DNA from 2 places in the Wenzhouxiangella sp. AB-CW3 genome. Region 1 is predicted to be linked to the other one. Evidence: riboswitches for the same ligand, from Rfam matches in the RefSeq annotation. Region 1 holds a riboswitch; the other holds the start of a gene.
What was found. Region 1 has a riboswitch for cobalamin ahead of IC757_RS15700 (ribonucleoside-diphosphate reductase subunit alpha). Riboswitches for the same ligand answer to the same signal wherever they lie in the genome.

Region 1 (5,012 bases):
CTGCCTTGGCGTACTCGGTGGCTCGCTGCTCGAAGAAGTTGGCAAACTCCACGCCGTTGAGAATCTCGACCAGCCAGGGCAGGGGGTGGGCCGTCAGCGCGCGGTAGCTGCCCTCTTCCTGCGCAAAACAGCCGAACACGGTGGGCAGTTTGAGCTGGGCCAGTCGCCAGTCGGCGATATAGCGCACGTAGCGCTTGATGTCATAGGCGCTCATGCCTTCGATATCGCCCAGTTCGAAAGCGAGATCGACAAAGTTTTCTTCCAGGCATACCATGGTTCGGGCGACGTCAATGATGTCATCGCGCACTGCCGCGGTCAGGGCGCCGGTTTCACGGTTCCATTCATGAAACAGCCGGATCACGCCCTCGCAGTGCAGCGACTCGTCGCGTACCGACCAGCTCACGATCTGGCCCATGCCCTTCATCTTGTTGAAGCGCGGGAAATTGAGCAGCATGGCGAAGCTGGCAAACAGGCTCATGCCCTCGGTAAATGCACCGAACATGGCCAGCGTGCGCGAGACGTCGGCAACCGTGTCGACGCCGAAGGTCTGCATGTAGTCGGCCTTGGCCTTCATCTGCCGGTAATCGCGAAACGCCTCGAACTCGGTCTGCGGCATGCCCAGGGTCTTGAGCAGCAGGGCGTAGGCGTCGATGTGCACGGTTTCCATGTTGGTGAACGCGGCCATCATCATCTGGATTTCCAGTGGCTGGAAGATCGGGATGTAGCGCTTCATGTAGTTGTCCGAAACTTCCACATCGGACTGAGTGAAGAAACGGAACACCTGTGTGAGCAGCGAGCGTTCTGCCTCGCTCAGGCGATCGCCGGTCCAGTCCTTGATGTCATCGCCCAGCGGTACTTCCTCGCCCATCCAGTGGGTCTGCTGCTGGCGTTTCCAGAATTCGTAGGCCCAGCCGTAGCGTTCGACATCGTAGGTGCCGGTCGACTCGAGCAGGCCGACCCGGCCGGTACCGAGCAGCTTGCGTGGATTGGTGTTGGGGTCGATCACTGACATGCCAGGCACTCCTCGTAGTCGGTGGCCGGCTGCTGGCCACCGGTGTGTTCGGCGGCACCGAGCTGGCCGGCAAAGCCGGCGCGCTGAATGGCCTTTGAGCGGCAGTAGTACAGGCTCTTTATGCCGCGCTTCCAGGCCGACCAGTGCAGCATGTGCAGGTCCCATTTGTCGATGTTGCCCGGCAGGAACAGGTTCAGCGACTGGCTCTGGCAGATCAGCGGTGCGCGATCGGCGGCCAGTTCGATGATCCAGCGCTGATCGATCTCGAAGGCGGTGCGAAACACCAGCTTCTCGTCTTCGTCCAGGCAGTCCAGGTGTTGCACCGAACCCTCGTGCTCGAGAATCGATGCCCAGGTGTCCGGTGTGTCCTGCCCGCGCTCGGCCAGCAGCGTCTGCAGGTGGCGGTTGCGCACGGTGAATGATCCCGACAGGGTCTTGTGCGTGTAGATGTTGGCCGGTGCCGGCTCGATGCAGGCGCTGACGCCGCCGCAGATGATGGATATCGAGGCCGTCGGCGCGATGGCGAGCTTGTGACTGAAGCGTTCACGGGCGCCGGCGGCCAGCGCATCCGGGCACGGGCCACGTTCCTCGGCCAGGGCAGTCGATGCGGCATCCATGGCCGAGCGGATATGACGGAAGATCTTCAGGTTCCAGGACTTGGCCGGTGCCGATTCCAGGGGAATGCCGCGCGCCTGAAGAAAGGAATGGAAGCCCATGACGCCCAGTCCGATCGAGCGCTCCCGAAGTGCAGAGTAGTGGGCACGCGCCATCTGCTCGGGCGCCGACTCGATGAAATGCGTGAGCACGTTGTCGAGAAAGCGGGCGACATCCTCGATGAAGTCATCGTCGCCATGCCACTGATCCCAGGTCTCGATGTTGAGTGATGACAGGCAGCATACGGCGGTTCGCTCCTGGCCATCGGTATCGGTTCCGGTGGGCAGGGTGATCTCCGAGCACAGGTTGGAGGTCGAGACCTTCAGGCCCAGCGACTTCTGGTGCGCGGCCATGTCGCGGTTGACCGTGTCGATGAACAGCAGGTAGGGCTCGCCGGTCTGCAGGCGGGTCTCCAGGATGCGTTGCCACAGGCTGCGGGCATCGACATGGCGCAGCACCTCGCCGGTTTTCGGGCTCCTGAGGCCGAATTCCCGGCCATCGGTGACCGCCTGCATGAACTCGTCGGTGACATTGATGCCGTGGTGCAGGTTCAGCGCCTTGCGGTTGAAGTCGCCCGAGGGCTTGCGAATTTCCAGGAACTCCTCGATCTCGGGATGGTGAATGTCGAGATACACGGCGGCCGACCCGCGCCTGAGCGAGCCCTGGGAGATGGCCAGTGTCAGTCCGTCCATGACGTGCACGAAGGGCATGATGCCCGATGTCTGGCCGCTGCCTTTGACCTGCTCACCAATCGAACGGACCTGGCCCCAGTAGGTGCCGATGCCACCCCCGTTGGCGGCCAGCCAGACGTTTTCGTTCCAGGTGCCGACAATGCCTTCGAGCGAATCCGACACCGAGTTGAGGAAACAGGAGATCGGCAGGCCACGCCGGGTCCCGCCATTGGACAGGATGGGCGTGGCCGGCATGAACCACAGGCGCGACATGTAATCGTACAGGCGCTGGGCGTGTTCGGCGTCGTCGGCATAGGCGCAGGCGACCCGGGCGAACATGTCCTGCGGCGTTTCGCCGGGCAGCAGGTAGCGGTCCTTGAGCGTCTGCAGTCCGAAGGCGGTCAGGCGCTCGTCGCCGCGGGGATCGAGGCGCAGTGATTCGGGTGCGGGGCGGGGTCCCAGCGGAGCGGGAACAGGGGCACGACGGGCACGTTCGGTGCTCGGCGGGGTCAGCGCGGAAGCCAACTGGTTCATACAATCCTCCGTTGCAGTCTTTCGGAGGCGGGGTTGGCTCATGGGGTCGGAAGGACTGGCGGCATTGACGAGCCGCAATCCACCGCCGCCGGGAGGCCCCGCCCGGTTGCTGTTGCATGCGCCACGGCAGGTTTCCTGGCTTGCGGGTCATGGCCCGGGTCCGGACCGCCTTCCCGGTGCGACCACCAGTGGCGTGTGGGTCCGGCGGGCTCGCCGCCTACAGTTGCGGGGACAGCTTCGGAATGGATGGGCTGGCCATCGGCACCGAATTCCCTCTTAGCCCCATATCTTGTGTTCTGGGGCACCGTGGTGCCCATATATTGGGCCAGGGGCGGGATTCGGTCAAGTCCTCTGAATTGCCCGGGGCAGGCAAAGGACCCGGAGCGAACGGCCAGGGAGGGCGGCCGTTCGCTCCGGTATCGGGCTCAGTGCCCCGGCCGGGTCGGCAGGGGCGGGGCTTCGCGCGGAATATCGTCCCGGTAGTCCTCGAGCATGTCCAGGATTTCCTCGATGGCACGTTCGAGCTGGCTGTCGCGCCCGGCGTTGGTCGCGGCCGGGTCGAGCTCGACATGAATGTCGGGGGCCACGCCCTCGTTCTCGACCGACCAGTTGTTGTCGACATCGACAAAACGGAAGTGCGGCACGGTCATCACGCCGCCATCGACAAACGGGGGATTGGAAAAGATGCCGATCAGGCCGCCCCAGGTGCGGGTGCCCAGCAGCGGGCCGATCTCGAGTTCGCGGAAGGCGTAGGGCAGGAAGTCGCCGCCCGAGCCGGCATCCTGGTCGATCATCATCAGCTTTGGTCCGTGCAGCGCGCCCATGGGCGTGGTGGACATTTCACCCTGGCGATAGACCCAGTTCGACAGATGACGGCGGCTGAGAACCTCGACGATGTAGTTGGCCGCCTGGCCGCCCCCGTTGGCGCGTTCGTCGATGATCAGGGCTTCGCGGTCAAGCTGGGCATGGAACATGCGGTTGAAGAAGGTGTAGCCCGGGCCGGCGGTGTTGGGCAGGTAGATGTAACCGACCCGTCCATCGGTGGCTTCGTCGACCAGGCGGCGATTCTTCTCGACCCAGTGCCACAGACGCATGCCGTTTTCCGAGGACACCGGCTCGACCACGATTTCGCGGGCATCATCGCCCCCGGCGTCGGGCCCGACGGTCAGCACGATCTGCTTGCCGGCGGTGTCCTGCAGGCGGGCAAACAGGTTGTCCGATGCACTCAGGTCGCGACCATCGATGGCCAGGATGTACTCGCCTTCCCGGGCGCTCTGACCGGGCTTGGCCAGCGGGCTGTCGACAAAGGGGTTCCAGGCTTCGCCGGTGTAGATGCGATCGATGCGCCAGCGGTTGTTGGCGACGCTGAAGTTGGCGCCGAGCAGGCCGCCGCTGGGTCCGTTGGGCCGATGAACATCGCCGCCACTGACCCGGTTGTGGCCGGCCATGAGTTCGGCAATCATCTCGACCATCAGGTCGTTGAGGTCCTCGCGTCGCCCGACATGGTCGAGCAGGGGACGATACTGTTCATAGACAGCGTCCCAGTCCAGTCCATGCAGGTTTTCCGCGTAGAAATAGTCGCGCTGGAAGCGCCAGCCCTCGTCGAAGATCTGTGCCCATTCGGCGCGCGGATCGACGTGCATGCGCAGGCCCGACAGATCGAGATTATCCGGACTGAGGCGGTCGCCGGTGCGGCCCACGGCCAGCTGGCCGTTGTCGCGGCGAACCAGGACATGTTCCCCGCCCGCGCTCATGTTATAGCTCTGCAGGCCGGAGTAGACCCGGCTGGCGCTGCGTTCGTCGAAGTCGAAGCGCCTGAGGCGGTGATAACGCACCACCGACTCTCCCGGCGGCTCCACCGTCGCCCCTGGCTGGGCACGCTGCATCCAGTACAGGCTGCCATCGGCGGCCACAGTCAGGTTGCCATGGTTGCCCTTCTCGACCGGCAGGGCGACCTTGCGGGAAAACAGTCCGTCCAGGTCGATGTTGACGCCGCGTGCTTCGTCAGCGTCGTCATTGTCCTTGTTGGTGTCGCTCCCGGCTTCCTCGTCGCCGGTGCGCGGGGCCAGTGGCGACTCGCCGTCGGCCTCGAGCACCAGGGCATACAGCCCGGCGCGGTACGGTCGCTCCTGGCTGGACAT
Region 2 (5,012 bases), 280 kb from region 1:
TCGATTTCCAATGCCGTGCGGGCTTTCATCCTGGGCTTGAGCTTTGCCCGTTTTGCCGCCGTGCCCGGCGACCGCCGCACGCGCAAGTACTACCGCAAGCTCAGCCGCTACAGCGCCGCGTTTGCCTACCTGGCCGATATCGCCATGCTCACCTATGGCGGCAAGCTCAAGCAGAAGGAAAAGATTTCCGGTCGCCTGGGTGACGCACTCAGCCAGCTCTACATCTGCTCGGCCATGCTCAGGCGCTTTGAGCACGAGGGCCGCCCGGCTGCCGATCAGCCGATTCTGGCCTGGGCTTTCCACGATGCCATCTTCAAGATCCAGACCGCGCTGCGCGGCGTGATCGACAACTACCCGATGCCCTGGGTGCGCCCGTTCCTGCGCATGATCATCTTCCCGCTGGGTCGCGTCGAGCGGGCACCCAATGACCGCCTGGGTCACAAGGTGGCCTCGCTGCTGCTCTCGCCTTCGGAAACGCGCGACCGCCTCACCCGCGGGGTTTACCGATCGGATGCCGCCGGCCACTGGGTGGGCGTCATGGAAAAACTGCTGCCCGACGTGATCGCCGCCGAGCCACTGGAGCGCAAGATGCTCAAGGCCCAGCGGGCCGAACAGCTCTCCGGGTACACTTCGGACGAGCATATTGCCTCGGCGGTCAACAATCAGGTGCTAACCGATAAGGAAGCCGAATTCCTGGCCTCGGTACGCGAGCGCGTCATGGAAATCATCACCGTTGATGACTTCGAGCTCGAAGAGCTCCAGGCCAGCCTGACCAGCACCGGCGAGAAGATCCGCAACGGCGACCGCAAGGCCGCCTGACCGGATCAACCTGCCCCACCAACAGCGTCTGGCATCTCCTCAACGTCGCCCCGGCCACCGCGCCGGGACCTCACAGGCTCGATCCTGCATCGCCCACCCCCAGTCACCGTCCTACCGGCCGAAGAGCCGGGACCCCGCACGCTCACTGCTGCACGGCCTCCACCAATTGCCGCGCTCCAACCGGCCTGATTGGGTTAACATGGCGGCTTGCTACTTGGGACCACCGAGTCAGCGACTCAAGAAAAAAGCCACGGCATCAGGTGTTTCGGGAAACCGGTGAAAGTCCGGCACTGCCCCCGCAACTGTAATCGGCACGCCCAGGGTGATTCGGCCCGGACATGCGGCTGGTACAACCACTCCGTCGGATGATGGGGGAAGGTCCAGCCGGGATGACACGACTGTTCATCCCCGAAAGTCAGGAGACCGGCCTGAGCCAGATCATGAACCATTCGGGTTGCGGTGGGCGACCGGGGTCGACGTTGCCTGTGCATATCCTGACGGCTTCTCGTGCTCCTTCCACCCTCTCCGACCAGTGCGCGGGTGAGCGCGAGGAGCCAACAACACCATGAAACGAAGTACTTTTGCCGGCCTGGCCGGTTCAGGCCTGCTTTTGACCTCTCTTCATGTCGTTGCCGAGGACGCAGAGCACGACACCGTCGTGGTCACGGCCACACGCAGCGAACAATTGATCGAACAGCCGCTGGCCTCGGTCAGCGTCATCGACCGTGCCGCCATCGAGCGCAGCCAGGCGCCCGACATACTGGAACTGCTGCGCCTGGAAGCCGGTATCGACATGAGCCGCGCCGGGGGTCCAGGTGGTCAGACCAGCACCTTCATGCGCGGCACCAACTCCAACCATGTGCTGGTGCTGATCGACGGCGTGCGTGCCGCCTCGTCGGGCACCGGGTCATTCACCTGGGAAATCCTCGACCCCAGCCACATCGAGCGCATCGAGATCGTTCGTGGTCCGCGCGCGGCGCGCTACGGATCGGACGCCATAGGTGGCGTCATCCAGATCTTCACCCGCCAGCCCGAAGGCACATCGGTGCGTGCAGCCTACGGCCGCTACAACGACCGGGCGCTGTCAGCCTCATGGGGCAGCGAAGCCTTCGGCATGAGTCTTGCGGGACGCCGGGTTGACGGGTTTTCGGCACAGAACGAGCGCGGCTTTGCCTTCGATCCGGATGATGACGGGTTCGAGAATCTCAGCCTGAACCTGCGTGGCAGCAATGACCTGGGGCCGGGCCAGTTGAGCTGGAGTGCGCGCGCCAGCGACGGCGAAATCGAGTTCGACCAGGGTGAGTCGGACTTTCTCAACTACGCCATCCAGACCGAATATCGGCACGATGGCAACGGCCCCTGGCAATGGCAGGGCCAAGTCGCCATGTACCGCGACCGGCTGGATACCGAAACGCCATTCGGGTTTTCCGAGGCAGTGACGCGGCGAGTCCAGGCCGGCGTGCAGGCCGAGCGCCTGATCGAGGAATACACCCTCTGGCTGATCGGCCTGGACAGTTGGCGAGAATCCGGCGTTAGCCGCAACAGCTGGGCCGAGAACCGCTATAACGTGGGTGCCTGGACCGGACTGCATGCCCATCGCGACCGTACCGACTGGGAGGCCAGTCTGCGTGTTGATGAAGACGAACAGTTCGGCAGCGCCGTGACCGGCAATCTGGCCGGTGGCTGGCGGCCCAGCGACGCCGTGCGGCTGTATGCCAGTGCCGGACGCGGCTTCCGCGCCCCCAACTTCAACCAGCTTTACTCTCCCGGATCAGGAGGCCTGTTCGCCGGCAATCCCGAACTGGACCCGGAGTCGTCCTGGACCTACGAGGTCGGCAGTGAGATCCGGCCCACAGACGGCCAGACGGTGACACTCAACCTGTTCGAAACCCGCATCGACGACCTGATCGACTTCAGCGGCCCGGAATTTCAGGCCGTCAACGTCGATCGGGCACGTATCCGGGGCGTGGAGCTGCGGCACCAGCTCAGCCTGGATGCCTGGCGCACAGAGGCGAGCTACACCTGGCAGGACCCGGAAGACCGCGACACCGGTCAGCAATTGCTGCGACGTGCCGAACACAAGGCTGCCGTGTCAGTCGACCGCCTGCTCGCGACCGGAGGCTGGCTGGGTGGAGAAATCGTCCATACCGGTGAACGGCTGGATGTCGGCGCCGAGCGTCTGCCTTCGCATACCCTGGTCAACCTGCGTGCCGGCTACCCGCTGGGCAGCGGTTTCCAGGTCGAAGGCCGTCTGGAAAACGTGACCGACAAGAACTACGAGCCGCTGTTCGGCTTCAATGCCCATGGCCGCAGCCTGTTTATGGCCTTGCGCTGGGAAGGATAAACACAATGCCCGGATCGGGGCTCGCCTCCGATCCGGGCTATTGCCCGCCTACTCTTCGAAACGACTGTGGAAGATCATGTCGGGAAGCTCAATCGGCGGATTGCCAAGCAGGTACGGATAGCCATCATTGATCTCCGGGTCGATGGCCCAGACATCATCGAAATCCCACGGTGAGTCCAGACCGTCAGTGTCGGTATCGGTAAAGGTTTCAATTTTGGTCAGCTCGCTGGTTGTCTTCGCCGTTGCGTCAAACTCGCCTGACAAACCTGACGCCTGCTCGTCCCAGAAGCTGCTCTCAGGAGGCACTTCATTGCTATTGCGACCGATCAGCCCAGCCACCTCATCTTCGCCATCAATCTGGGTGGCAACATAGACATTCTGCAGGCTCCCGGAAGATGTCTGCTCACCAACAGCACCACCGACCTGCTCAACACCCGCAACGCTTCCGAGCATGTAACTGTCAACAACCTGACTTCTCGCGCGACCACTCAGTCCACCAACCTGGTCATTTCCAGAGATATCACCCACAACATGACTGCGAAGAATCCAGGCGTCCTCATTGGTACTTCCGACCAGCCCGCCAACCAGTGATTCGGCATTCACCTGACCGTAGAATCGGCTGTCACTGAGTTCAAGCGGATTCTCGTCCGGGCTGGAGTCGAGGCCACCGATGATTCCACCGACAGTGCCGGCACCATCAACATCGCATTCACATTGCATGAATCGGGCCGAGCCGCGCAGATTGCCAATCACGCCGCCAACGAAGTTATTGCCGCTTACCGTGCCCGTTACCCACACGTTCTCGATATTGCTGATCACAATCTGGTCATCGAACTGCTGTCGGTTGGCCCATGCAACCAGGGCTCCGACCTCGGCAGATCCATGCACACTGACCCGCCTGAGCCCAAGATTGGAGATGGTCGACGCACTCACGTATCCGAAAAGACCAACATAGAACGCATCGTCATTGTCAATAAAGAGGTTGGAAATCGTGTATCCACCGCCATCGTAGTGAATGAAAAAGTCACTGATACTTGCGTTGATCGGCTGCCAACCATCGCCTTCATTCCAGGGCGCCACATTCAAGTCGATATCATTAATCTGCTGGAAGTAGTGGTCATCGGGACAGTGCCTGATGTGGTCGAGTTGCTCAGGGGTAGAGATTTGCCATGGATCACTACTGGTGCCGTCACCACCGGCGAACATGGACGAATCACAGTCAGCCAGCACGATGTGGCTGATCGAAAAGGTTAGGATCAACAATGTCGCTTTGAGCATGGTCTCCCTCGTCATTGAATTCCGGACGATCATTCACCTGACATCCCCAAAGCTCGCTGACACGCACCCCAAAGCGTGATGCTAGGCACAAATCACCTGACATCGTTAGAACTGGAACGACCGCACAATGGACTGAGGCGACAACGGTATGGATAATCGTGGGCTGGCAAGAAATGGACGAGGCCATGTCGATAAAGCCATCGCCGGAGATCGGAGAGTCCACAGGCAACGTGCTCAAATGGTCAACCTTGCACTCCGATCCTGCCGACTGCCCCCTGAATCAATGGCAGCGCCGATTGAGCGAACTGATACTGCCCATTCGTGCGCGCGTAGAAAACCCCGGGGACAGGGCCGGGTTCAGGGCCAGCTTTCGCCTGGGCGAGTTTGGCGATGGTGCTTTTCTGGCCGTAAGCGGAATGGCGCAATGGCTGGAGCGAGAGGCCGGCGAGATCAGCAGCAGTCCGGGTCAATGGCTATTTGCCAGCACCATGGTGTCTGGCCATGGCTGGCTGCATGCCAACGGCACACGTCTGAGAATCGATGAGGGTCAGACCAGCTTTGTCGACTCGAC

Region 2: another riboswitch for cobalamin. It lies ahead of IC757_RS14505 (TonB-dependent receptor domain-containing protein); the one in region 1 lies ahead of IC757_RS15700 (ribonucleoside-diphosphate reductase subunit alpha).

What each region holds. Positions count from the first base shown of each region.
Region 1 is NZ_CP061368.1:3,639,758-3,644,769, reverse strand. Features, by position in the region: gene IC757_RS15705 (ribonucleotide-diphosphate reductase subunit beta) at 1-1,012, opposite strand, end outside; gene IC757_RS15700 (ribonucleoside-diphosphate reductase subunit alpha) at 1,003-2,871, opposite strand; cobalamin riboswitch at 2,979-3,195, opposite strand; gene IC757_RS15695 (S41 family peptidase) at 3,297-5,012, opposite strand, start outside.
Region 2 is NZ_CP061368.1:3,363,718-3,368,729, forward strand. Features, by position in the region: gene IC757_RS14500 (acyl-CoA dehydrogenase) at 1-819, shown strand, start outside; cobalamin riboswitch at 1,061-1,266, shown strand; gene IC757_RS14505 (TonB-dependent receptor domain-containing protein) at 1,385-3,163, shown strand; gene IC757_RS14510 (hypothetical protein) at 3,212-4,441, opposite strand; gene IC757_RS14515 (helix-turn-helix domain-containing protein) at 4,627-5,012, shown strand, end outside.